2 regions of the Bradyrhizobium sp. LjRoot220 genome follow, and region 2 is predicted to be linked to the other one. Evidence: predicted binding sites of a transcription regulator. Region 2 holds the regulator's gene; the other holds the start of a gene.

The links. The regulator LexA, encoded in region 2, represses DNA repair genes until DNA is damaged. The targets are predictions, from matches to a motif close to TGTTCNNNNTGTGTTCNG.
Positions count from the first base shown of each region.
Region 1: the regulator LexA is predicted to act here: its motif matches at 927-944, upstream of ACSQ84_RS18660 (single-stranded DNA-binding protein).

Region 1 is NZ_CAXUPS020000004.1:55,644-66,771, reverse strand. It holds gene ACSQ84_RS18665 (outer membrane protein) at 1-664, opposite strand, end outside; gene ACSQ84_RS18660 (single-stranded DNA-binding protein) at 1,137-1,634, shown strand; gene ACSQ84_RS18655 (DUF2306 domain-containing protein) at 1,896-2,294, shown strand; gene gyrA (DNA gyrase subunit A) at 2,520-5,249, shown strand; gene ACSQ84_RS18645 (MarR family winged helix-turn-helix transcriptional regulator) at 5,414-5,893, opposite strand; gene ACSQ84_RS18640 (FAD-binding monooxygenase) at 6,020-7,936, shown strand; gene ACSQ84_RS18635 (hypothetical protein) at 8,146-8,349, shown strand; gene ACSQ84_RS18630 (hypothetical protein) at 8,407-8,649, shown strand; gene ACSQ84_RS18625 (hypothetical protein) at 8,751-9,008, opposite strand; gene coaD (pantetheine-phosphate adenylyltransferase) at 9,339-9,833, shown strand; gene ACSQ84_RS18615 (peptidylprolyl isomerase) at 9,896-10,459, shown strand; gene ACSQ84_RS18610 (hypothetical protein) at 10,463-10,903, shown strand; gene ACSQ84_RS18605 (peptidylprolyl isomerase) at 10,879-11,128, shown strand, end outside.
Region 2 is NZ_CAXUPS020000004.1:179,620-190,747, forward strand. It holds gene ACSQ84_RS19205 (GNAT family N-acetyltransferase) at 1-472, shown strand, start outside; gene ACSQ84_RS19210 (hypothetical protein) at 544-843, opposite strand; gene ACSQ84_RS19215 (HAD family hydrolase) at 1,009-1,635, shown strand; gene ACSQ84_RS19220 (hypothetical protein) at 1,758-2,309, opposite strand; gene ACSQ84_RS19225 (YadA-like family protein) at 2,353-4,092, opposite strand; gene ACSQ84_RS19230 (molybdopterin molybdotransferase MoeA) at 4,421-5,632, shown strand; gene lexA (transcriptional repressor LexA) at 5,873-6,577, shown strand; gene ACSQ84_RS19240 (hypothetical protein) at 6,896-7,135, shown strand; gene ACSQ84_RS19245 (hypothetical protein) at 7,273-7,695, shown strand; gene ACSQ84_RS19250 (ComEC/Rec2 family competence protein) at 7,741-10,056, opposite strand; gene ACSQ84_RS19255 (SPW repeat protein) at 10,347-10,709, opposite strand; gene ACSQ84_RS19260 (hypothetical protein) at 10,963-11,128, shown strand, end outside.

The DNA of each region.
Region 1 (11,128 bases), 120 kb from region 2:
AGAGCACGCCGGCGGGCGTCGCGAAGCCCACGTTGCGGTCGCCCATGAACATGTGATCGTATTCGACGGCGGCCGACCAGTTCGGGGCGAAGCCGTACTCGAGGCCGACGCCGACGACGCCGCCCCAGCGGGTTTCCTTAGCCGAGTCGAAAATCACGTTGGTGCCCGTGAAGCGATGGTCATACCGATCTTCGGTGACTGCAGCGCCACCCTTCACGTAGAGCAGGGCGTTATTCCAAGCGTAACCGATCTGACCCGTGAACAGGCCAAAGCTTCGGACGTTGGTATGATCAACCGCATCGCCCGGAACCAGGATGAACTGCTGGCTTACGCGCGAACCGTTAAAGTCCGCCCAGTTGCCCTGCGCTTCAACGCCGAACACCCATGCAGCCGCCTGCCAGCGATAGCCGATCTGACCACCGACCGTGCCGCCGGTCGCATCATGACATCCTTCAGCAAGAAGAGGGCCCGCCACCGGAACGACGTCCCAGCACTTGTGGCTCGAACCCCAGCCGCCGTTGATACCGATGTAGAAACCGCTCCAGTCGTAGACTGCAGCGATCATCGGGGGCGCCTTGGTGTAAGGACGCGCGGCGAGATCAGCGGCTGCGGCGGGAGCCGCGAACGCTACGAGTGCAACCGTACCAAGCAAAAACTTTTTCATTTCAAAATCCCCAGTCCCTGATCGCTTCCCGTTGGTCCCGAAGCGATGTCATCCAAGACGCGAGCGCCGCGTCGTTGAATAAATCAATACGCCGATTCAACCGGAAATACCGTCTCCGAAATGCCACACTCGCGGCCGAAGTGAGGGCTCTTCAAGGTAATGATTTGTTTACAAATTTTGTCGCGCAGCGCGGGTTGACCTAGCTTTCCCGAGGCGGCCAAGCACCGTCATGCGGTTCTGTTGCGGATGACCTGAGGTTGCGAAGAACAAAACTGGAACAATGCCGCGAGCAATGCTATAATGTGGATAACCAAGGGATTGCCGAGGGATCGCTAAGTCGGGGCGGCCATCGGGCGTATAGGGTCGTCCTCAATGTCCCTGGGTGGATGAGGCGGCCGATCCGGCGGCCAGTGCCGGCCGGTTGCGGCGGTCGCGCAGCTTTTTTGGTACCGATTTTGAGTGGAGAGCGACGATGGCGGGAAGCGTGAACAAGGTGATCCTGGTCGGAAACCTCGGCAAGGATCCGGAAATCCGGCGGACACAGGACGGGCGGCCGATCGCCAATCTGAGCATCGCGACCTCGGAAACCTGGCGCGACAAGGGCACCGGCGAACGCAAGGAGAAGACCGAATGGCATCGCGTGGTGATTTTCAATGAAGGGCTCTGCAAGGTCGCCGAGCAATATTTGAAGAAGGGCGCCAAGGTTTACATCGAGGGCGCGCTGCAGACCCGCAAATGGACCGACCAGAGCGGGGTCGAGAAATACTCGACCGAAGTGGTGCTGCAGGGTTTTAATTCGACCCTGACCATGCTCGACGGCCGCTCGGGTGGCGGCGGTGGTGGTTTTGGCTCCGACGATTCCGGCAGCAGCGATTTTGGTTCCGGCGGACAGGCCACTTCCGCGCCGCGCCGCCCAGTTGCCGCCGGCGCCGGGCGCAACAACGACATGGACGACGATATTCCGTTCTGATTGCTCGCCGTTCGAGCGGACCGGGGACTTGCGAGCCGCCGAAATAGTCGGCGGCTCCAGCAAGTTGTGCTTGTTCATGTCTATTCTTGATTAATCTACGTAACATTTTGATGTTCCCGATGTCTGGTAGCGCGTGTCGATGCTTCGGCGTGCCGCTAATGCTGGGGTTTTCACATTAAGAGCTCGATTTAGCGTTTTTCCGTCACGTGTGATGGTCATCGAACCGGCGGCTGCGGGATGGAGCCTTGGGAGCACGCTGCCATGAGTCTCGCGCCACTGCTGGAAGCCGTCCCGCCGATCCCGCTTCATGCCTTCGCGGCGATGGCGGCCTTCGCGCTCGGCATCGTGCAGTTCGCAGGCCCCAAGGGAACGCTGCCGCACCGGACCCTTGGCTGGATCTGGGTCGGCCTGATGGCGGTGGTGGCGGTCTCCTCATTCTGGATCCACGAGATCAGATTGCTGGGTCCCTGGAGTCCGATCCATCTGCTGTCGATCTTCACGCCGATCATGCTGGTGCTGGGCGTGTGGTACGCGCGCCGGCACAATGTCGGCGGCCACAAGATCACGATGATCTCGATCTTTGCCGGCGCGCTGGTGGTTGCGGGGCTGTTTACCTTCGTCCCCGGACGGGTCATGCATGCGGTGGTTTTCGGCCCCTAGGCGCGGCGGAAAACACCGGTTCTGACCCCCTGATTTTGGTCCCGCCGACGAGCTTGTTCCGATCCCGGAAATGGCTGGCGCGATGACTTGCCAGCAGAGCGCTGTGAGCCCGGTAAGTCCATGAAAAAACGAAGGGAAAAACAGCTGGCCGGGGGCGCCCTGGGGTGGTTAAAAGCCCTTCGATACGCTATATGATTCCCAGCCAAGAACTGACCGGATTCCCCTTTGTCTGACAACGATGACAACAAGCCCGGCGAGCCGCCGGCGCCTTCCGATATTCGTCCCGTTTCCATTCTCGACGAGATGAAGCGCTCCTACCTCGATTACGCCATGAGCGTGATCGTGGCGCGCGCGTTGCCGGATGCCCGCGACGGCCTCAAGCCGGTCCACCGCCGCATTCTGTATTCGATGTACGAGCAGGGGCACACCCCGGACAAGAAGTACGTCAAGTCCGCGCGCGTCGTCGGCGACGTGATCGGTAAGTATCATCCGCACGGCGACCAGTCGATTTACGACGCAATGGTCCGGATGGCGCAGGAATTCTCCATGCGCGTGCCGCTGATCGACGGGCAGGGCAACTTCGGCTCGGTCGACGGCGATCCCCCGGCGGCCTACCGGTACACCGAAGCGCGTCTGACCAAATCGGCGATGGAAGTGCTGGGGGACATCGACAAGGACACGGTTGATTTCCAAGGTAACTATGACAATTCAGAGAAGGAACCGTCGGTCCTGCCGGCCAAGTTCCCCAACCTGCTGGTCAACGGCGCCGGCGGCATCGCCGTCGGCATGGCCACCAATATTCCCCCGCACAATCTCGGCGAAGTCATCGACGCCTGCACGGCGCTGATCGACGATCCTGCGCTCAGCATCGACGAGCTCATCAACATCGTTCCCGGACCGGACTTTCCGACCGGCGGCATCATCCTCGGCCGCCAGGGCATCCGTTCGGCCTATCACCTCGGCCGCGGCTCCATCGTGATGCGCGGCAAGGTCAAGTTCGACACCATCCGCAAGGATCGCGAAGCGATCATCATCACCGAAATTCCCTACCAGGTGAACAAGGCCAGCATGGTCGATCGCATCGCCGAACTGGTGCGCGAGAAGAAGATCGAGGGCATCTCGGAGCTGCGCGATGAATCCTCGCGCGAGGGCCTGCGTGTCGTCGTGGAGCTGAAACGCGAAGCGGTGCCGGATGTTGTTCTGAATCAGCTCTACCGTTTCACGCCGCTGCAGTCGAACTTCCCCGCCAACATGCTGGCGCTGGATGGCGGTCGGCCGCAGACGATGAGTCTGAAAGACCTGCTCACGCTGTTCATCGCGTTCCGCGAGCAGGTGATCACGCGCCGCACCAAGTTCCTGCTCAACAAGGCCCGCGACCGCGCACACATCCTGGTCGGCCTCGCGATTGCGGTCGCCAATATCGACGAAATCATTCGTGTCATCCGCACTTCGCCCGATCCCACCACCGCCCGCGACACCCTGATGTCGCGGGACTGGGCGGCGCGGGATGTCGAGGCGATGATCACGCTGATCGACGACCCCAGGCATCGGATGACGGCCGAGGGCACCGCACGGCTGTCGCTGGAGCAGGCCAAGGCCATTCTGGAATTGCGCCTGGCGCGACTGACCGCGCTCGGCCGCGAGGAGATTTCCGAGGAACTCGACAAGCTCGCGGTGGAGATCGCCGACTATCTCGACATTCTGCGCTCGCGTACGCGGGTGCAGGCCATCGTCAAGGCCGAGCTCGCCGAGGTCCGGGCCGATTTCGCCACCCCGCGCAAGACCGTCATCATGGAGCAGCAAGACGAGGTCGAGGACGAGGACCTGATCCAGCGCGAAGACATGGTGGTCACGGTCTCGCATGCCGGCTACGTCAAGCGCGTGCCGCTTTCGGCCTACCGGGCGCAGCGCCGCGGCGGCAAGGGCCGCGCGGGCATGCAGACCCGCGACGAGGACTTCGTCAGTCGGCTGTTCGTGGCCTCGACCCATACGCCGGTGCTGTTCTTCTCCTCGCGCGGCCAGGTCTACAAGGAAAAGGTCTGGCGGCTGCCGGTGGCGGCGCCGAACGCGCGCGGCAAGGCGCTGATCAACATCCTGCCGCTGGAGCAGGGCGAGCGCATCACCACCATCATGCCGCTGCCGGAGGATGAATCCTCCTGGGCCAATCTCGACGTGATGTTCGCCACCACCGGCGGCAATGTCCGCCGCAACAAGCTCTCCGATTTCGTCGATGTCCGCCGTTCCGGCATCATCGCCATGAAGCTCGACGAGGGCGAGGCGATCGTCGACGTGCAGATCTGCACCGAGCACGACGACGTGCTGCTGACCGCCGCCGGCGGCCAGTGCATCCGCTTCCCCGTCACCGATGTGCGCGTCTTTACGGGGCGCACCTCGATGGGCGTGCGCGGCATTGCGCTTGCCGAAAACGACAAGCTGATCTCGCTATCGATCCTGCGCCACGTCGAGACCACCTCGGACGAACGGTCGGCCTACCAGAAGATGCGCCGTGCGGTGGCGGGCGAGACCGGCGCCGAAGAACCTGCCGACACCGAGGTCGAGGAGACGTCAGGCACGCTCCAGCTCTCGCAGGAGCGCTATGCCGAGATGTCGGCGCAGGAACAGGTGGTGTTGACCGTGTCCGTCAACGGCTATGGCAAGCGGACCTCGTCCTACGAATACCGGACCACCGGGCGCGGCGGCAAAGGCATCGTCGCGATGTCGGTCAACAACCGCAACGGCAAGCTGGTGGCTTCGTTCCCGGTCGAGGATTCCGATCAGATCATGCTGGTAACCGACAAGGGCCAGTTGATCCGTTGTCCGGTCGAGGGCATCCGCATCGCGGGCCGTTCGACCCAAGGCGTGATCGTGTTCGACACCGCCGAGGACGAGCACGTGGTCTCCGTCGAGCATATCGGCGACGACGGCGAGAATGGCGAGAACGGCAACGGCGGCTGATTGTCGTTTCGGGATGGTCCGGGCGAGCAGGCCGCAGGTGCGCGAGTGCGCACCAGGGAATCCTGAGATTCCGGGCTCGTGCCTTTGTCGCGCCCCGGAATGACGGGGCCTAAATTAAATTACGATCCCAGTCCCGACGCGACCGGCGTGGTCGCCACGCGCCGCTATTTTTTCGTTGCGCCATCCGCCAAAGTCGCCCGGAACGGTGCGCGGCTCAATTCGTTGCCGGCGGCGATAGCCTTGCGCAGCAGCTGCATCAGCGTAGCGGCCTCGTCCCTGCTCAGGCCGGCCAACATGATCTGCTGCGCGGACTCGACCACCGGCTCGATCCCCTCGAGGGTTCTGTGTCCCTCGTCGGTGATCTCCAAAGCGTGGGCGCGTCTGTCCCGGCTCGGCTGCCGCACCACCAGACCCTTCTGGACCAACCGATCGACGACGCCTGTGATGGTGGTGCGGTCATAGGCGATCAAGCCGGCCAGCGTTGCCTGATCGATGCCCGGCTGCATCGCGACGGTGGTGAGCGCCGCATATTGAACGGGCGTCAGGTCAAACCCGGCTTCTTCGACCGCAGCATGAAAAACCGCCACCGCGATCTGCTGGAACCGGCGCGCCAGATGCCCTGGCTTGTCGTTGTTGTCGGTCATCCAAAATCTCTCGGTCGATAATTTGACAAGTATACTTATAATAAGCATACTGATTAAATTCAGCAACGGCCTTTTTGACCGCCGTGGACCTGCAGGCTCCCGGCGCGAAAGCCGAGGGAGGGTTTCGTGCAATTTCATCTCAACGGATTCGAACCCGGCGACCCCGAGATCAAAGATCCGGCCCAACGAGTCGTCGCCTCAGGATCCACCGGCGCCATTCCGGCGGAGGTCGACGTCCTCATCGTCGGCTGCGGTCCGGCCGGGCTGACCCTGGCGGCCCAACTGTCCGCCTTTCCCGACATCAAGACCTGCATCGTCGAACAGAAGCCAGGCCCGCTGCTGCGCGGCCAGGCAGACGGCATCGCCTGCCGCACGATGGAGATGTTCGAAGCCTATGGTTTCAGCGAGCGTGTGCTGAAGGAAGCCTGCTGGATCAACGAGACGACCTTTTGGAAGCCCGACCCCGCGCAGCCCGGCAACATCGTCCGCAGCGGACGGGTGCAGGACACCGAGGACGGGCTGTCGGAATTTCCGCATGTCGTGCTGAACCAGGCGCGGGTGCACGATTTCTACCTCGACGTCATGCGCAAATCGCCGTCGAGTCTCGAACCATATTATGCGCGGCGCCTGCTCGATCTTCAGATCGATCCAGCCGGCGACAGCACCGATTCCTTTCCGGTGACCGCCAGGCTCGAGCGCCTCGATCCCGGGCACGAGGGGCAGGTCGAGACGATCAAAGCCCGCTATGTGGTGGGTTGCGACGGGGCGCGCAGCACCGTGCGCGCGAGCATCGGGCGCACGCTGCGCGGCGACTCCGCCAATCACGCCTGGGGCGTCATGGACGTGCTGGCCGTCACCGACTTTCCGGATGTCCGCTTCAAGTCATTGATACAGTCCGCCAACCACGGCAGCATCATCATCATTCCGCGGGAAGGCGGCTATCTATTCAGGCTGTATATCGAGCTCGACAAGCTCGATGCCGGCGAGCGGATTTCCAGTCGCAACATCACCGCCGATGATCTGATCGCGGCGGCGCAGCGCATCTTCAAACCCTATTCGCTCGACGTGAAAGAGGTCCCCTGGTGGTCGGTCTATGAGATCGGCCAGCGCCTTTGCGACAAGTTCGACGACGTGCCGGAGGAGGATGTCGCGAAGCGCCTGCCGCGAGTGTTTATCGCCGGCGATGCCTGCCACACCCACAGCCCGAAAGCGGGCCAGGGCATGAACGTATCGATGCAGGACGGCTTTAATCTCGGATGGAAGCTGGCGTCGGTGTTGCGGAAGCGCTGCCCGCCCAGCCTCCTGCACAGCTATTCGGTGGAGCGCCAGGCCATCGCCAAGGAGTTGATCGACTTCGATCGGGAATGGGCCACCTTGCTGGCATCGAGCAAAGGGTTCGATCCGGCCGAGACGCAGCGTTATTTCGTCAGGCACGGGCGCTACACGGCGGGGACCGCGGCCCGTTACGCTCCCTCGATCCTCACCGGCGAAGCAACCCATCAGCATCTGGCCGATGGGTTGACGATCGGTATGCGCTTTCATTCCGCGCCGGTCATCCGCCTGGCCGACGCCAAGCCGGTTCACCTTGGGCACACGGTCAAGGCGGATGGCCGCTGGCGCATTTTTGCTTTTGCCGGCGCGGAGGATCCTGCCGCGCCCGGTTCAGGGACCCGGAACCTCTGCGACTTCCTTGCCGAGGCGGAAGCTTCGCCGTTGCGGAAATACACAGCTGATGGCGAGGACATCGATAGCGTGATCGACGTCCGCGCGGTCTTTCAGCAGGATCATCACATGCTTGCCGTCGAGGCCATGCCGTCGTTGCTGCTGCCGCGGAAGGGACGTTACGGACTTCGCGACTACGAAAAGATATTCTGCGCCGACCTGAAGAGCGGCAACGACGTCTTCACCATGCGCGGCATCGATCGCGGCGCGGGATGCATGGTGGTGGTGAGGCCGGACCAATACGTGGCGCACGTCCTTCCGCTCAATGGCTACGCAGCGCTGGCAGCGTTCTTCGATCGCTTCATGACGCCACGAAACTGAACCAGGCGTTAAATTCCGGGCTGCGTTCCGGACGACCATCTGCCTGGTGCCGCGCAACATTGCAGCCCGGCAGCACGCCTGTGAGGGATGATACCGGCAATACGGCGGTACCCGGCCTGTTCCCTGCCGCGCCGCGACCAAAATTTTGCCAAACGCCGCCGCTACCTCGACCGCCGGCTGGCGGTCGCGATAAATTGTGGAACTCAGTCATGGCAAACCCGAGCGTCACGATTGACGCAAAGTCGCGTCCCACACGCGTCGAGGACAGCAATGTAGAGAGGGCGGGCCGCTCGGATCTCGGCAGCGTTTTCGTTGCCGCACTTTACGCGGCGGTTGTCGTTCCCGCTATGGCGGCATGGTTGTACTTGCTCGGCCTCTATCTCTGGAAAGTCATGATCTGGATGATTGCATGATCGCGCCTGGTCGTCGGTCGGTCCCACCCCTCGAGTCTACCGCGCGGAGCATGTGAGATGCTGGAAGTCATCGCTATTTTGATTTTCCTCGGAGCGGCCTACGCTGCCGGATATTATACGCGTGATCGGATTTCCCGAAGGCGGCGCGAGAGCGCCCGCAGGTGGAAGAACTACACGGAGCCGGGACGGCCGCGGCCCGCGAATACCAACCAGGCTCCGCTCAAACAGGCGCTCGGCGATCTCGGCCAGATGCTCAACCGCTGGGATGACCGAGCCCGGGCGCGCCGATTGCAGCGCTGATGGAATTGGTGGCCGCCCAAAACGCCGAAGTCCCCGGGGGGCATCCCGAGGACTTCAAACCAGAGCAATCTGACGGCTAAATTTGGTGAGCGCGGCGGCCCTTATGGGGTGCGGTTGGCGGTGACCAGGCGCGCTTCCCGGATCAGCGACTTGCTGCCGGCGGCGCGAAGGCAGGAGGTCTCGAAATTCGGCCAAGCCTGCTGCGAGCAATCCTTGCCGACGGTGCGGATGTCGAGCCGGTCACTCTTGGCAAGCGCCTGGGGTACGCTGGCTTCGACCGAGGGGGCAAAGCCGGGCAAAATGGTCAGTGCGGCGGCGATCAGCGCGGCAAAGGTGATTGCGGAAAGTGCCTTGATCATGACGGTCCCCTGTCATGGGCCGTTCGGCCCGTCGTTTCGTTGGACGGATGTGTACCTACGCGGCGTTTCCGGCTGTCTTCGCCAGGGCGGAAAATGGTTTCATTCCGGCCGAGTTTTGTTTCGTCGCGTGGCAGGGGACGAAACATTGCCCGCCTGCCCAAGCAGACGCGCGGACCCCGAAACTGGTTCATTGGCCGATCTCAAATAAAAACCGGGCCTGACAGGGAACCAGAGCGTCTCCGCGCGAAGCGGGGCGCGGTAGCGTGAAAACGCGACAAAACGAGTTTTCCCCGGCTTGCCGGGCCGCCCGGGGCGGGTTAGGAGGGTCCTATGCCCCGTATCGCGCTCTATCCCGGCTCGTTTGACCCGATCACCAACGGCCATCTGGACGTGCTCCAGCGCGCCGTCACCCTGTGCGACCGCCTGATCGTCGCCGTTGCCGTCCACCCCGGCAAGAAGTCGCTGTTTTCGACCGATGAACGGCTGGAAATGCTCAACGAGGTATGCGCACCCATCGCCAAGCAGGCCGGTTGCGCCTTCGAGGCCACCACCTACGACAATCTGACGGTCACGGCGGCCCGGGCGGCCGGCGCCACCATCATGATCCGGGGCCTGCGCGACGGCACCGATCTCGACTACGAGATGCAGCTCGCCGGCATGAACCAGGCCATGGCGCCTGACGTGCATACGGTGTTCGTCCCGGCATCGCCGGCGGTCCGCCCGATCACCGCCACACTGGTGCGCCAAATCGCGGGGATGGGCGGCGACTTCTCCGCGTTCGTGCCGGCTTCGGTCGCCGCCAAACTCAAGGCCAAGTTTGCCTAGCGACTGTCCTGCGTTTCCAAGCCTTGCTCTCTTGATCCCACTCTCTTGATCCCGGAGTTTTTATGATCCGTATTCTCGCTTTTGTCGCAGCCCTGATCTGCGCGGCTCCCGCGATCGCCCAGCCGCTCCCGGCCAATCTCGACAAGGCCAATGCGATCGTGATCGACACCACGAAGGGCCGCATCGTGATCAAGCTGCGGCCTGACATCGCCCCGCAGCATGCCGAGCGCATCAAGCAGCTGGCGCGCGAGGGCTATTACAACAACGTGCCGTTCCACCGCGTGATGGACGGCTTCATGGCGCAGACCGGCGACGGCCAGAACTTCAACGGCACCGGCGGTTCGAAATATCCGAACCTGAAGCAGGAATTCTCGAAAGTGCCGTTCACGCGCGGCATAGTCGGCATGGCGCGGCGCGGCGACAGCGTCGATACCGCGAATTCGCAGTTCTTCATCATGTTCGCGGAAGGCTCCAGCCTGAACGGGCAATACACCGTGATCGGCGAGGTCGCCTCCGGCATGGACGTGGTCGACAAGTTGAAAAAGGCGCCGCCGGGATCGCAAGGCGGCAGCGTCACCGACCCCGACAAGATGGTGAAGGTGCAAGTCGCATCCGACATCAAGTGATCGATGGCCGCGTCGCGCAGCAAGCCGCTCCTCGGGTTTGCCGCGCTGCTGTTGTGGCTGGTATCGGTCGTGCCGGCCGCCGCACAACCGCAGCAAGTCGACACGCTCAAGGACATCTTTGTGCGGCTGCATTCGTGCTGGAAGCCGCCACCGCTGTCGCAGGCCAACCCGATCGACATCACCGTGGTCGTCAGTTTCAACCGCGCGGGCGCCATCCTCGGCCACCCCAAAATCACCTATGAATCGGAGCAGGCCAGCGATAACGACCGGCTCAAATACCGGGTCGCGGTGATGGAGGCATTGCAACGCTGCACACCGTTGCCATTTACCGAGGGACTGGGCGGTGCTGTTGCCGGCCGGCCTCTCGCGGTCCCTTTCAGAACCCGCAAACGTCCACCCAAAACCGAAGAGAGAAGAGCATGGCTGCCACAGAGAATACTTTGATCCTGGAAACCACGCAGGGTCCCGTCACCATCGAAATGCGCCCCGATCTGGCGCCGGGCCATGTTGCCCGCATCAAGGAACTGGTGCGCGAAGGGTTTTACGACGGCATCGTGTTCCACCGCGTGATCGAGGGCTTCATGGCGCAGACCGGCTGCCCGCAGGGCACCGGCACCGGCGGTTCCGGCAAGAAGCTGAAGGCCGAGTTCAACAAGGAGCCGCATGTTC
Region 2 (11,128 bases):
TGAAGTGCGGATCGAGGCGGCGCCAGCCGCGACCGACGAGGTGCGCCTGCTGGTCGGCGAACTCGAGGCCGTGCTCGCGGCGGAATACCCGCCGGAGCAGCGCCATGGATTTTCGATCGATGCGATCTTTCAACCGCACGTCCGGTTCTTCCTCGCCCGGCGGCAAGGGGCTGCGGTGGGCTGCGGCGGCGTCGCCCTGTTCCCTGACTACGCCGAAGTCAAACGGATGTTCGTGCGCGGCGGCGCGCGGGGCCAGGGCGTCGCCGACGCCATTCTCGCGCGGATCGAGGACGAGGTGCGCGGCGCCGGACTTTCCGTGCTGCGTCTGGAGACGGGAACGCGCCAGATCGCGGCGATGCGGCTCTACATACGCACGGGCTTCCGGGAGTGCCCGGCGTTCGGGGATTACGCGCTGAAGGCCCCGCAAGCGATCGCGGCGAGTGTGTTCTTCGAGAAGTGGGTTGGAGTGTAGGCAAGCCCTCATGCCGGCCACTTCCCCGCCTCGTTCAAGCCCGCTTTGCCGGCGGATCGCTTCCATTGACGTTATTTTGCGGTGGTCTCGGTCTTGACGTCTGTCTTCGCGGCCTTCGGCTTCGCCGGCGCCTTGGCCGCGGCTTTCGGGGCAGCGCTGTCGCTGCGCACGGTTCCCCAGGGATCCCCGCCCTTTTGTTCCGGAATATTGCCCAGCGACCTCTTGTAGGCCCGCTCGGCCTCCTTTTCCGCCGCGATATCCGATCGCGTCTTCTCCTTGTCCTCCTCCCCGTATTTTTGAATGGGTTGCTGTTGGGCCCACGCCGGCCCGGCCAGCAAGACCATCACAGCCACGATGCCGATCTTCTTCATGCCATCACTCCCCGGATCCTCGGCCAAAACGTTGAAGCAGGACTTAGCACAGCTCGCGGGGCGGCTTAAACGATGGATTTGCCTGCAAAGTGCCGGCGAAACATGCAACCCGGCTGGCCACGGCCGACCGTTGCTCAGGCCGGTCCAGTTTTGTAAACCTCTGGCATGAACTCCCCGCTCCTCCCCACCTCCGCCGACGCCCTGCTGTTCGATCTCGGCCGCGTCGTCCTCGATATCGACTTTGGCAAGGTGGTGGCCACCTGGGCCGGCCATGCCGGCTGCGAGCCCGCGCACCTCGTCGAGCGATTCTCGCCCAATGACGCCTGGCATCGTCACGAGCGGGGCGAGATCAGCGACGCCGAATTCTTCGCAGGGCTGCGAGACTCATTGGGTATCGGCATCTCGGACGCCCAGTTTCTCGAAGGCTGGAACGCGATCTTCGCCGGCGAAATGCCCGACATCGCCGCATCGCTGGCGCGCGCCGGACAACGCCTGCCGCTCTATGCCTTCTCCAACACCAATAACGCGCATGTCGTGCATTTCAGCCAGGCCTATGCCGGCGTGCTCGGGCATTTTCGCGAAGTCTTCCTGTCATCGACGATCGGGCTGCGAAAGCCGGATGCGGCGGCCTATGACCATGTCGTCAAGGCGATCGGCGTGCCCGCTTCGCGCATCGTGTTCTTCGACGATTCCGCCGCGAACATCGAAGGCGCGCGGGCGCGGGGCTTGACCGCGGTGCATGTGACAGCGCCGGATGACGTCGCAAAGACGCTTGCCGCGCTCGGGATTTAGCCAAGCTGCCTATGTTGTCCTGATCCCCGCGCAACTGACCGCCGAGACATAACAGAGCGTCGCGAACATCACCTTCATCGAGTTCTTCGTCGGGTAACGTTCTTGGTTGCTCGGGGGCCGGTCTATTTGGGCTGCTGGTGGTCAGCCGGCTTGTTGTCCGCCGGCGCGGGCTTGATGGCGGGCTGTTTCGCGGCTGTTGCAGCGGGCTGCTTTTGCGCAACGGGCGGTTCGGGCATCGGCGCGACGGGCCCGCTCTGCCCGATCGACACCGAGATGCCAAACAGCCGCCATTGCCCGTTCACTGGCGCGAACGACAGATCGAAATTGACCTGGCTCGGCACCGAAGGAAAGAAGCCGGCCATATGCAATAGCCCGTTGGCCTCGATCTGCGGCAGCAGATTGAGCTGCGGATCGATCACGGCGACGCCGGAGAGGTCGAGATTGTCGCCCCGCAGCTTGGCGAAGATTTCACCGAGCCGCGCTGCCGAGTTGGTTTGAAAGCCGGGCGCGCCGATGTCGCGCAGCACCGTGTAATTGCCGGTCTTGTTGGCCTGATCGAGCGCCAGCAGCGACGATCGAACGAGGATCAGCACGCCATTGCGATCGATCTGCGCGGGTTTCGGCGCTTGCGCATGACCGGCGGACACGCTCGCAGCCATGACGGCCGCAATCATCAGAACCCGCCAGCGAAATTGTTTTCCTCTCACCACCCTGTCGTCACCACGCGACCGTCAGTCCGGCGCGGCCGCCGACGCCGCCTTGCGCGAAGCCGGCGGCAACGCCGCCATTGAGGACCACATGGTCGCTGAGGCGCATTTGAGCTCCGAGGCTCATGGCATTCTGCCCGCGGAACGTGCCCCAGTTGGTTGAAATCGCGAATTTCTTGTCCGACGGCAGCGCGGAGCCGCCCATCGCGATCGCGACCGCGGTACCCTCGAAGGCCTGCCTCATCTGCGTCTGCAGGGTCGCGACGTCGCCCTGCAGGACCGCGACGTTGCCCTGCAAAGTTGCGACATTGTTCTGCAGGCCGGAAATATCCGGTGCGCTGTAGCTCGACACGGCAAGATGGCCGTTGGCGTCACTGGTGACGAACGAGATCGGGCCGGTTTGCGCCGCAAGGCTGGCCGCCGAGGTGATGCCGGACATCCGGTAGGTGTTCGAGGTGGTGCCGATCGAGACCTGGTTGGCGACGCTGGTGGATGCGCCGTTGCCGATCGCAGCCGAGTTGGCCGCGAGCGCCTGGCTGTTCGGACCGAGCGCCGTCGAATTCGTTCCCGTTGCGACCGCGCCGTCGCCGAACGCCGCGCCGCCGTTGGCAGCGGAGGCCAACGCGCCGACCGCGACCGAACCGGTCGCCACCGCGCCATTGCCGATCGCGATGGCGTTGGCGCCGGTGGCGGCAGCATTGTTGCCGACGGCGACCGCGCCAGTCGCGGTAGCCCGCGCACTGGCGCCGACCGCCGTGGCACCGGTGGCGCTGGCGAGGCTGGCCTGGCCGATCGCGGTGGTGGAGGCACCGGTAGCGTTGCTGCCTTGACCGAAGGCGCTCGCGGTCGTGCCATTGGCGATGCTGTCCTGGCCGGTCGCGGTCGCGCTGGCGCCGTTCGCCCGGCTGCTTCGGCCGGTCGCGGTCGCATTGTCGCCGTTGGCAAAAGCGCTCGCGCCCGTCGCGGTAGCGCCCGCGCCAATGGCCGAACTGAAGGCCCCGGTCGTGGTGGCGGAAGCGCCGGTCGCGGTGCTGGAGCCGCCGGCCGCGGTGGCGAAGTTGCCGCTCGCGGTGGCGCCCGCGCCCGTTGCCGTCGCAAAGTTACCGCCGGCGGTGCTGAACACGCCCGTCGCGGTGGCTTGTGCGCCGTTCGCCGTGCTGGCGTAGCCGGTCGCGGTCGCTTGAGCGCCGTTGGCGTGGCTGCTCACGCCCGTGGCGGAAGCCTGATCGCCGTTGGCAAAGCTGCCCGTGCCGGTCGCGGTCGCGCCGACGCCGGTCGCAACACTGCCCGAGCCGGTCGCGGTGGCCAGGGCGCCGTTGGCCTGACTGCCCACGCCGGTTGCCGTGGCTTGTGCGCCGTTCGCCTGGCTGTTGACCCCGGTTGCCGTCGCGAAGTCCCCAGTGGCAGTGCTTAGGGCGCCGGTCGCGGTCGCGCTGCCCCCGTTCGCGGTCGTGCCGTTCCCGTACGCTGTCGCGAAGACGCCGGTCGCGTTGGCGCCGGAGCCGATCGCCGTAGCGTTGCTGCCGCCCGGAACGACGGCCGTGCAGTCTCCCGCCAGCCCCGTCACGGTGGAGTAGCATTGCGCGAACGCCGGCGAGATGCCGAGCACGGTCATCATCCCGGCCACCGCCGCGAGGCTGCGCAAGGTGCCGCCGCACAGCATGCTGCTCGCCAGCAGGCTCGCCCGGCGGTCGGATGGAAGAAGCACACCGGCGTGCAGGGAGACCGAAACCGTTGCCGTCGCTATCATCGTCCGCCCCGCATTCGCGCGAAACCGGCTCAAGTAAGCCAGCCCGTGGCTGGCCAAAACCTTGGCGCCCACACCTCAACTGATGGAACCCTAACCGAATCGCAGATGCGAACAAATCGCTGGCGCGGTCCATGACGGTATCCGCCTGATGTCGTGAGCGATTACGGAGCGATGTTGCCGTTCAGCAACAAGATGGCGACGCGGCTCTCTCCACGCACGCGTTCAGCCCGCGCGTTTTGCCTCCGCCCCCGCTCTCCGTTATGAAAGCGCTCAACGATCGCCTCCCCAAGCCGAACTCAGATTGGATCGCGATCGAGGAGAAGTGCCCGTGGCCCTGATGCCGGTTGCCGATGCCCTCAGCGCGATCCTCGCAGGCGCAGATCCCCTGCCCGAAGAAATCGCCGCACTCGACACCGCCTGGCATCGCGTGCTGGCGCGCGACCTCGCCGCACGGCGCACGCAGCCGCCGCAGGCGATGTCGGCGATGGACGGCTATGCGGTGCGATCGGCTGACACCGCCGACCTCTCCGCGCGGCTGAAGGTGATCGGCGAGGTCGCGGCCGGCCGCCCGTTCGAGCGCAAGGTCGGCGCCGGCGAAGCGGTCCGGATTTTCACCGGCGGCGTGATCCCCGAGGGCGCCGACGCCGTCATCATCCAGGAAGACACGGCTGCCAGCGGCGACCACATCACCATCACGGAAATTGCAAAACCGGGACGGCATATCCGCGCCGCCGGCGCCGATTTCCGCGAAGGCGATGTGCTGCTCACCAAAGGAAGCCGCCTCACCGAACGCGATCTGTCACTCGCCGCCGGCATGAATTATCCGGAGCTCGCCGTGCACCGCCGCCCGAGGGTGGCGGTGCTGGCCACCGGCGACGAACTGGTGATGCCCGGTTCCGATCCCGGCCCCGGCCAGATCGTCTATTCCAACGGCTACGCGCTGCGCGCGCTGGCGCGGGCCGAGGGCGCCGAGACCATCGATTTCGGCATTGCCGCCGACACGATCGATGCGACCACCGACGGCATCCGCCGTGCCCGCGCATCGGGCGCCGACATCCTGATCACGATGGGCGGCGCCTCCGTCGGCGACCACGACCTCGTCAAGCGCTCGCTGGAGGCCGAGGGCGTCGCGATGGCGTTCTGGCGGATCGCGATGCGCCCGGGCAAGCCGATGATGCACGGACGGCTCGGCGCGATGCGGGTGATCGGCCTGCCCGGCAATCCGGTCTCGTCCTATGTCTGCGGCTTCCTGTTTCTGGTGCCACTGATTCGGGCGCTGTCGGGCCGAAATACCGTCCATCACGTCCGGGAGAGTGCGCTGCTCGGCCGCGATCTTCCCGCCAACGACCAGCGCGAAGACTATCTGCGCGCACGGCTCGAGCGGCGCCAGGATGGCGCGTTGATCGCGGTGCCGGTGAGCCACCAGGATTCCTCGCTGCTGGGAAATCTCGCTGCGGCACGGGCGCTTTTGATCCGTCCGCCGTTTGCGCCGGCGGTGCCGAAGGGGATGCCATGCGAGTTCCTGCGCTTGCCGGAATGATGCACCGCGCAACGGCGCCGTCTGGCGAAGTCGGCGCGCGTTCACCTGAAATTAAGTGGTTGCGGAACATGTATCGAACATATAGTGTCCGTTCATGATTTGTTTCGAGGACTAGTGTCTTTAATTGGGAGTTTTGGACTCCGAATTTAGGGACGCCTCTCGCGACTGAAGACCACGAAGTTGAAGACCACGAAGTTGAAGATCACGAATTACGACGCGCCAACCGGGGGATTGCTCGAGATGCTTACGCGCAAACAGTATGAACTTCTGCGTTTCATCAACGAACGGCTCAAGGAAGCCGGCGTGCCGCCCTCCTTCGACGAGATGAAGGATGCGCTCGACCTCAGGTCCAAGTCCGGCATCCACCGCCTGATCACCGCTCTGGAAGAGCGCGGCTTCATCCGCCGCCTGCCCAACCGCGCGCGCGCCATCGAAGTCATCAAGCTGCCCGAGCTTGCCGGCAGTAACGGCAACGGCCGCCGCGGCTTCACGCCCAGCGTCATCGAGGGCACGCTCGGCAAGGTTCGCGCCGCCAGCGCGCCCGCTGCCGATGATGGCGAGCGCCCGGTCGCCGTACCGGTGATGGGCCGGATCGCCGCCGGTACGCCGATCGAGGCGCTGCAGACCCGCAGCCACACCATCAGCGTACCACCTGACATGCTCGGCTCCGGCGAACATTACGCGCTCGAAGTACGCGGCGATTCCATGGTCGACGCCGGCATTCTCGACGGCGACATGGCGCTGATCCAGCGCAACGAAACCGCCGACACCGGCGATATCGTGGTGGCGCTGATCGACGAGGAGGAAGCAACCCTGAAACGCTTCCGCCGCCGCGGCGCCTCGATCGCGCTCGAGCCCGCCAACACCTCCTATGAAGTCCGCATCCTGCCGCCGAACCGGGTCCGGATTCAGGGCAAGCTGATCGGGCTGTACCGGAAGTACTGAGCGCGGCCCGCTTTCGCGGCCGTCAGTGGCGTCATTCCTCATCCCCAAGTCGTCATGCCCGGCCTTGAGCCGGGCATCAACGTCTTTGGTTCATCTCGAGGAAAGGCGTGGATGGCCGGCCATAGGCGAGCGGAAGCGACGCCGTCCTTCAGACGGCTATGCCCGGCCATGACGAAGGGGGTGCGGCGCGCAGGCGCTCGTCCCACAATTGCCCAGAACACGGCAAAAACTGGCGTGACGTTGGTTGGTATGACGCGTTTTCTTCAGCTTCGCTGGAAACGCCCTAGCCCCGGGGGGAAACGAGACGTGGTCAGCAACATGATCACCAAAATCACCTGGCAACGCGCGGGACTGGTGACCGAGCCGGGCCGCTACATGCTCCGGTTCGGCTGGCTGACGGTGACCGCCGACGACCTCGCAATCTGGCAGCAATATCCGGAGGCCGCCTTCACGCTGGTCGAATTGCCCGACATTGCCGACGACGGCCGGGAGCAATTCCATCTCGGCGCCTTCGAACTGCCGCTGCCGCCGACGGGCGAAGATTCGCAGCCGCCGTAGCGTGTTTGTGATCGGGCGCGCCGGCCTTCAATTGGCAAACGCGCAGAACAGGAATAGACTTTGGCCAAGTCCACTCTGATGGAGGCCAGCGCCTCGAGGGAGGCACGGGTCTCTATCTCTTACGAGGGAGCGATCCGATGTGTGACTATAGTCTGCACGCGATGGCAACGCGTCCTGCCGAGGTCGGCGAGACCCTGATATCGACCACGTTCCGCGGCACCTCGACCCGCGGCTTTGCCAGCGAGCGCGACCCCGCAGTCGCGGTCTGCATGCTGCCCGGGACCGAACTGGCCTTCGCGCAAGACGTCAAATACGACAACCGCTGGATCTGGACGCGGACGGTCGGTTTTCGCGTCGGCAAGTTCAACACCATCAATCCGCATATAAGGGAACGTCACCACGACGCGATCGAGTTTCCCGACGGCAGCCATGTGCTGGTGACACAGCTTTGCGAGGGTCAGCGCGTCACCGTGCTGCAATTGCCGGTGACGAATCCGGCGCCCGAGCGCACGACGACGCAGGCCGACGCAGCCCCGGTGGCCTGGCTTCCCACCGGCTGAACGCGGCGCCGGTTGCGACACGGCCGGCGCGCCAAGGAGCCAACACTACTCGTCCGCCTGCAGGTCGGCGTCCGACGGCGTGGCGTCGATGGCGCGTGGCCGCACGGGCCGCTCGCCCGTTGCGCGCGGCGCGAGGATAGTTGTCTCCGCCTCTCCCTCGCCCGCGATCGCCGGAGACCACGGACGGTCGACGCCTCTGGGCTTGACGGCATCGATGGTAAATCCACCGCCGTTTCGCCGCAGCGCCAGCGCGCCCAGCCGCCGCAGGCGCTCGGCATCGATCACCGCGGCCCCGCACGCCGTCGGCGCCGGCCTTGCGGTCACCAGCAGGCCTGCGCGTTCGCAATCGTCCGCCAGCGCCTCCGGCCGGAGCGCCAATGCGACGAACCCGCCGCCGGCCGCCTGCGCCACGCAGCCGCCCTCGTCGCATGAGACGCCCGCGGTGAGCGAGGCATCGGCAGGCTTTCGCGCGTCGGCATCCGCCGCCAGCCATTCCTTGACAAGGAAGCTATCCCTCGAAGCTCCCCTGGCTGCGCGCATCAGATGCAGTTTGCCGTCCTGGCCGCGGACACCGACATTGCGGCCGTCGGCCGAAATGAGGATATCCGGCTGCGGCACCCTCGCCGCCCATACCGCGGCAAACAACACCAGAGCCGCGCCAGCATAGCGCAGCGGCGTCCGCAACAACCCGAGCACGATGATCCCGACACTGGCCGCGATCAGCGGGCCGATGCCAAACGCCGGCACGCGGCCGACCGCGCCCGGCAAGGCGGCGACCCATTGCGTGACCACAATCATCCAGTCGATGCCGACGCCCATCGCCCACCAGCAGATGCCGTCGAAGCCGAACGGCATCAGGGCGAGCCCGAGCAGACCCGCCGGCATCACCAGCGCCGAGACCACCGGCATCGCCGCCAGATTGGCGAGCACGCCATAGGGCGTCACCCGGTGGAAATGAAACGCCGCGTAAGGCGTGGTGGCGAGGCCCGCCACCAATGAGGCCAGCAGCAGCATCGTGAGCTCGCGGCCGCCCCACAGCGCCACCTGCGCGGTCGCGGAATGATCCGGCTGCGCGAACAGGCGCGGCATGCCGAGCTGCACCAGCGCCACCAGCCCAAGCGTCGCCGCAAACGACATCTGGAAGCTCGGATGCACCAGGGCTTCCGGCGCCATGGTCAAGACAATGAGGGCGGCAACTGCCAGCGTTCGAAACGTGATGGCGCGGCGGTCGACCATCACGGCGATCAGCACCACAGCCGTCATGAAGAACGAACGCTGCGTCGCCACTTCAGCCCCCGACAGCAGCAGATAAAATGCCGACGCGGCGAGTGCCGCCACCGCCGCCCATTTCTTGATCGCAAAGCCAACCGTAAGCGTTGGGAACAGCGCCAGCAGCGCCCGCACCGCAAAGAACACGACGCCCGCGACCACAGCCATGTGGTAGCCGGAAATCGACAGCACATGGCCGAGGCCGGAGATGAACATCGCATCGTTGACGGGCTCGGAGATCGCGTCGCGCCGGCCGGTCAGCAGCGCGGTCGCAATCGCGCGCTTGTCGCCTTCCAGCGTGGTCCTGATCCGCGCATCGATCGCGTCCCGCATGCCCTGCATGACCGCCGAATAGCGCAGTTTCAGGCCGCCTCCATCCGGCGCCTGCGCGGTCTTGATCGCGCCCATCACGAAGCCGGAGGCGCCGATGCCGGAAAAGAACATGTCGCGGCCGAAATCGTAACTGCCCGGCCGCAACGGTGTTAGCGGCGGCAACAGCCGCGCTTTCAATTCGACAAAGCTGCCGACCGCGGGCGCGGTGCCCTTCTTGACCGACAGCCGCACGCGTTCAAGCTTGGTCGCGCCGCGCGCGCTCTCCATGGTCACGACGCGCAAGACAAAACGGTCGGTGCGCTCGCGGATGTCGCGGGTTTCGACAAAGCCGGTCAGCGAGACCGAGAACATCGGCCGCGCAAGCACGCCATGCGCGATCCGCGCGGTTTTCCAGGTCGCAATCGCAAAGCCGGCGGCGACGGCGGCGATCATCACGGCGACCGGAAACGCCTTGTGCCGCCGCAGCAAGAACGCCGCCGCGCACAGCGCGATGGCGGTGACGGCCGCGACCGCCAGCACGGGCTCATGATCGGCAGCAAAATAAAAGGCGATGCCGGTGCCGAACGCGACGGGCACCCAGGGCAGCAAACGCCCGGCCCCCGCCTCCGCGCGCGCCCATGCGCGCAAGGTCTCGATGAACGGCGGCAGGGCGCTGACGCTGATCGGCGCATAGCCGCCCGCCGGCGCCACCGCCTGGCGCGGCGGCCAGGTTCCGGCGTAGCCTCGTCTGCCGCCCGGCGTGCTGCCCTGCTCCGCCATCCCACGCCTTGGAGTATCCCTGTTTTCACAAAGCTACTGGAAGTGGCTATCCGCGGGATAGTGGAACAGATGCGGAATGCGGAGGAAAGAATGTCCGCCGTTGTCGGGCCGATTGAGCCGAAAATCTCAGAAGGTGCCGGCGTGATTGGGGATCAAACTGCCGTCGCGCCTCCGCTGCCACCTTGCACTGACGCGGGCCTTGTTGTCCAGATCATGCTCAAGTCAACGCCCGACGCTCCGACCGCTACCCGATAGTGGTCGGGCCGACGGGGCGACTAACTCCCTCGTCCTCAGCCGGCGCCGTGATGCCAGCGATCGTGCCACCAGGTGCTGAAATCACGATCCGTCATCAGCTCCCAGGCAGCAAACAGGATCACCAGTAGGCCCGACAACACGCTGTTCACCGTAGCTGCGCCCGGCTCGTAGCCGACCGTCCACGGTGCTACCACGAGCGCCAGACCCAGAAGCATCTCTCCCCATTCCTCCAGATAGGACGGAATGATGAAGGCCTCGACGGCAAACAGGATGACGCCCAACCCGAGCGCGATGGTTAGCCAGACGGCTACCCCGGACATACCCAGGGCAAACGGCGAAACGACCAGCCACGCGCCCACCACCAGGCTGGCAACGTCCTGCCAGTGTTGAATACGCATAATGCTCACCTCCCTCTCCCATGGATATGGTGGTGCGGCACTCAAAGCGTATCCGTCCAGCCTGCGTTGTGTTGCCGCTGCTATTGCCCCCGGAGCCACCATCCAATCCCGGCAGCCCACCGCCCGGAAAGCGCTCTTGCAAGTGCGCCGCAGCAGGATGCACACTGGGTGCGCTTGACCAGGTGTCAACGTCTACGGCTCTCAGTTCGACTGGAATTCACGGTTGCGCTCAGAACGAGAGGAGCATGACGCCATGCGAGAAATCGAAATCCGCGACTATGCGCGGCAGTTACTGGAAGCACATGGTGCCAAGGCCATTGCGGAAGCCGCCCAGAACGCCATCGAACTCGAGGCAAAAGGCGAGGTCGAACTGGCCAGAACCTGGCGGCATATCGAAGATGCGATGAAGATCATGCGCG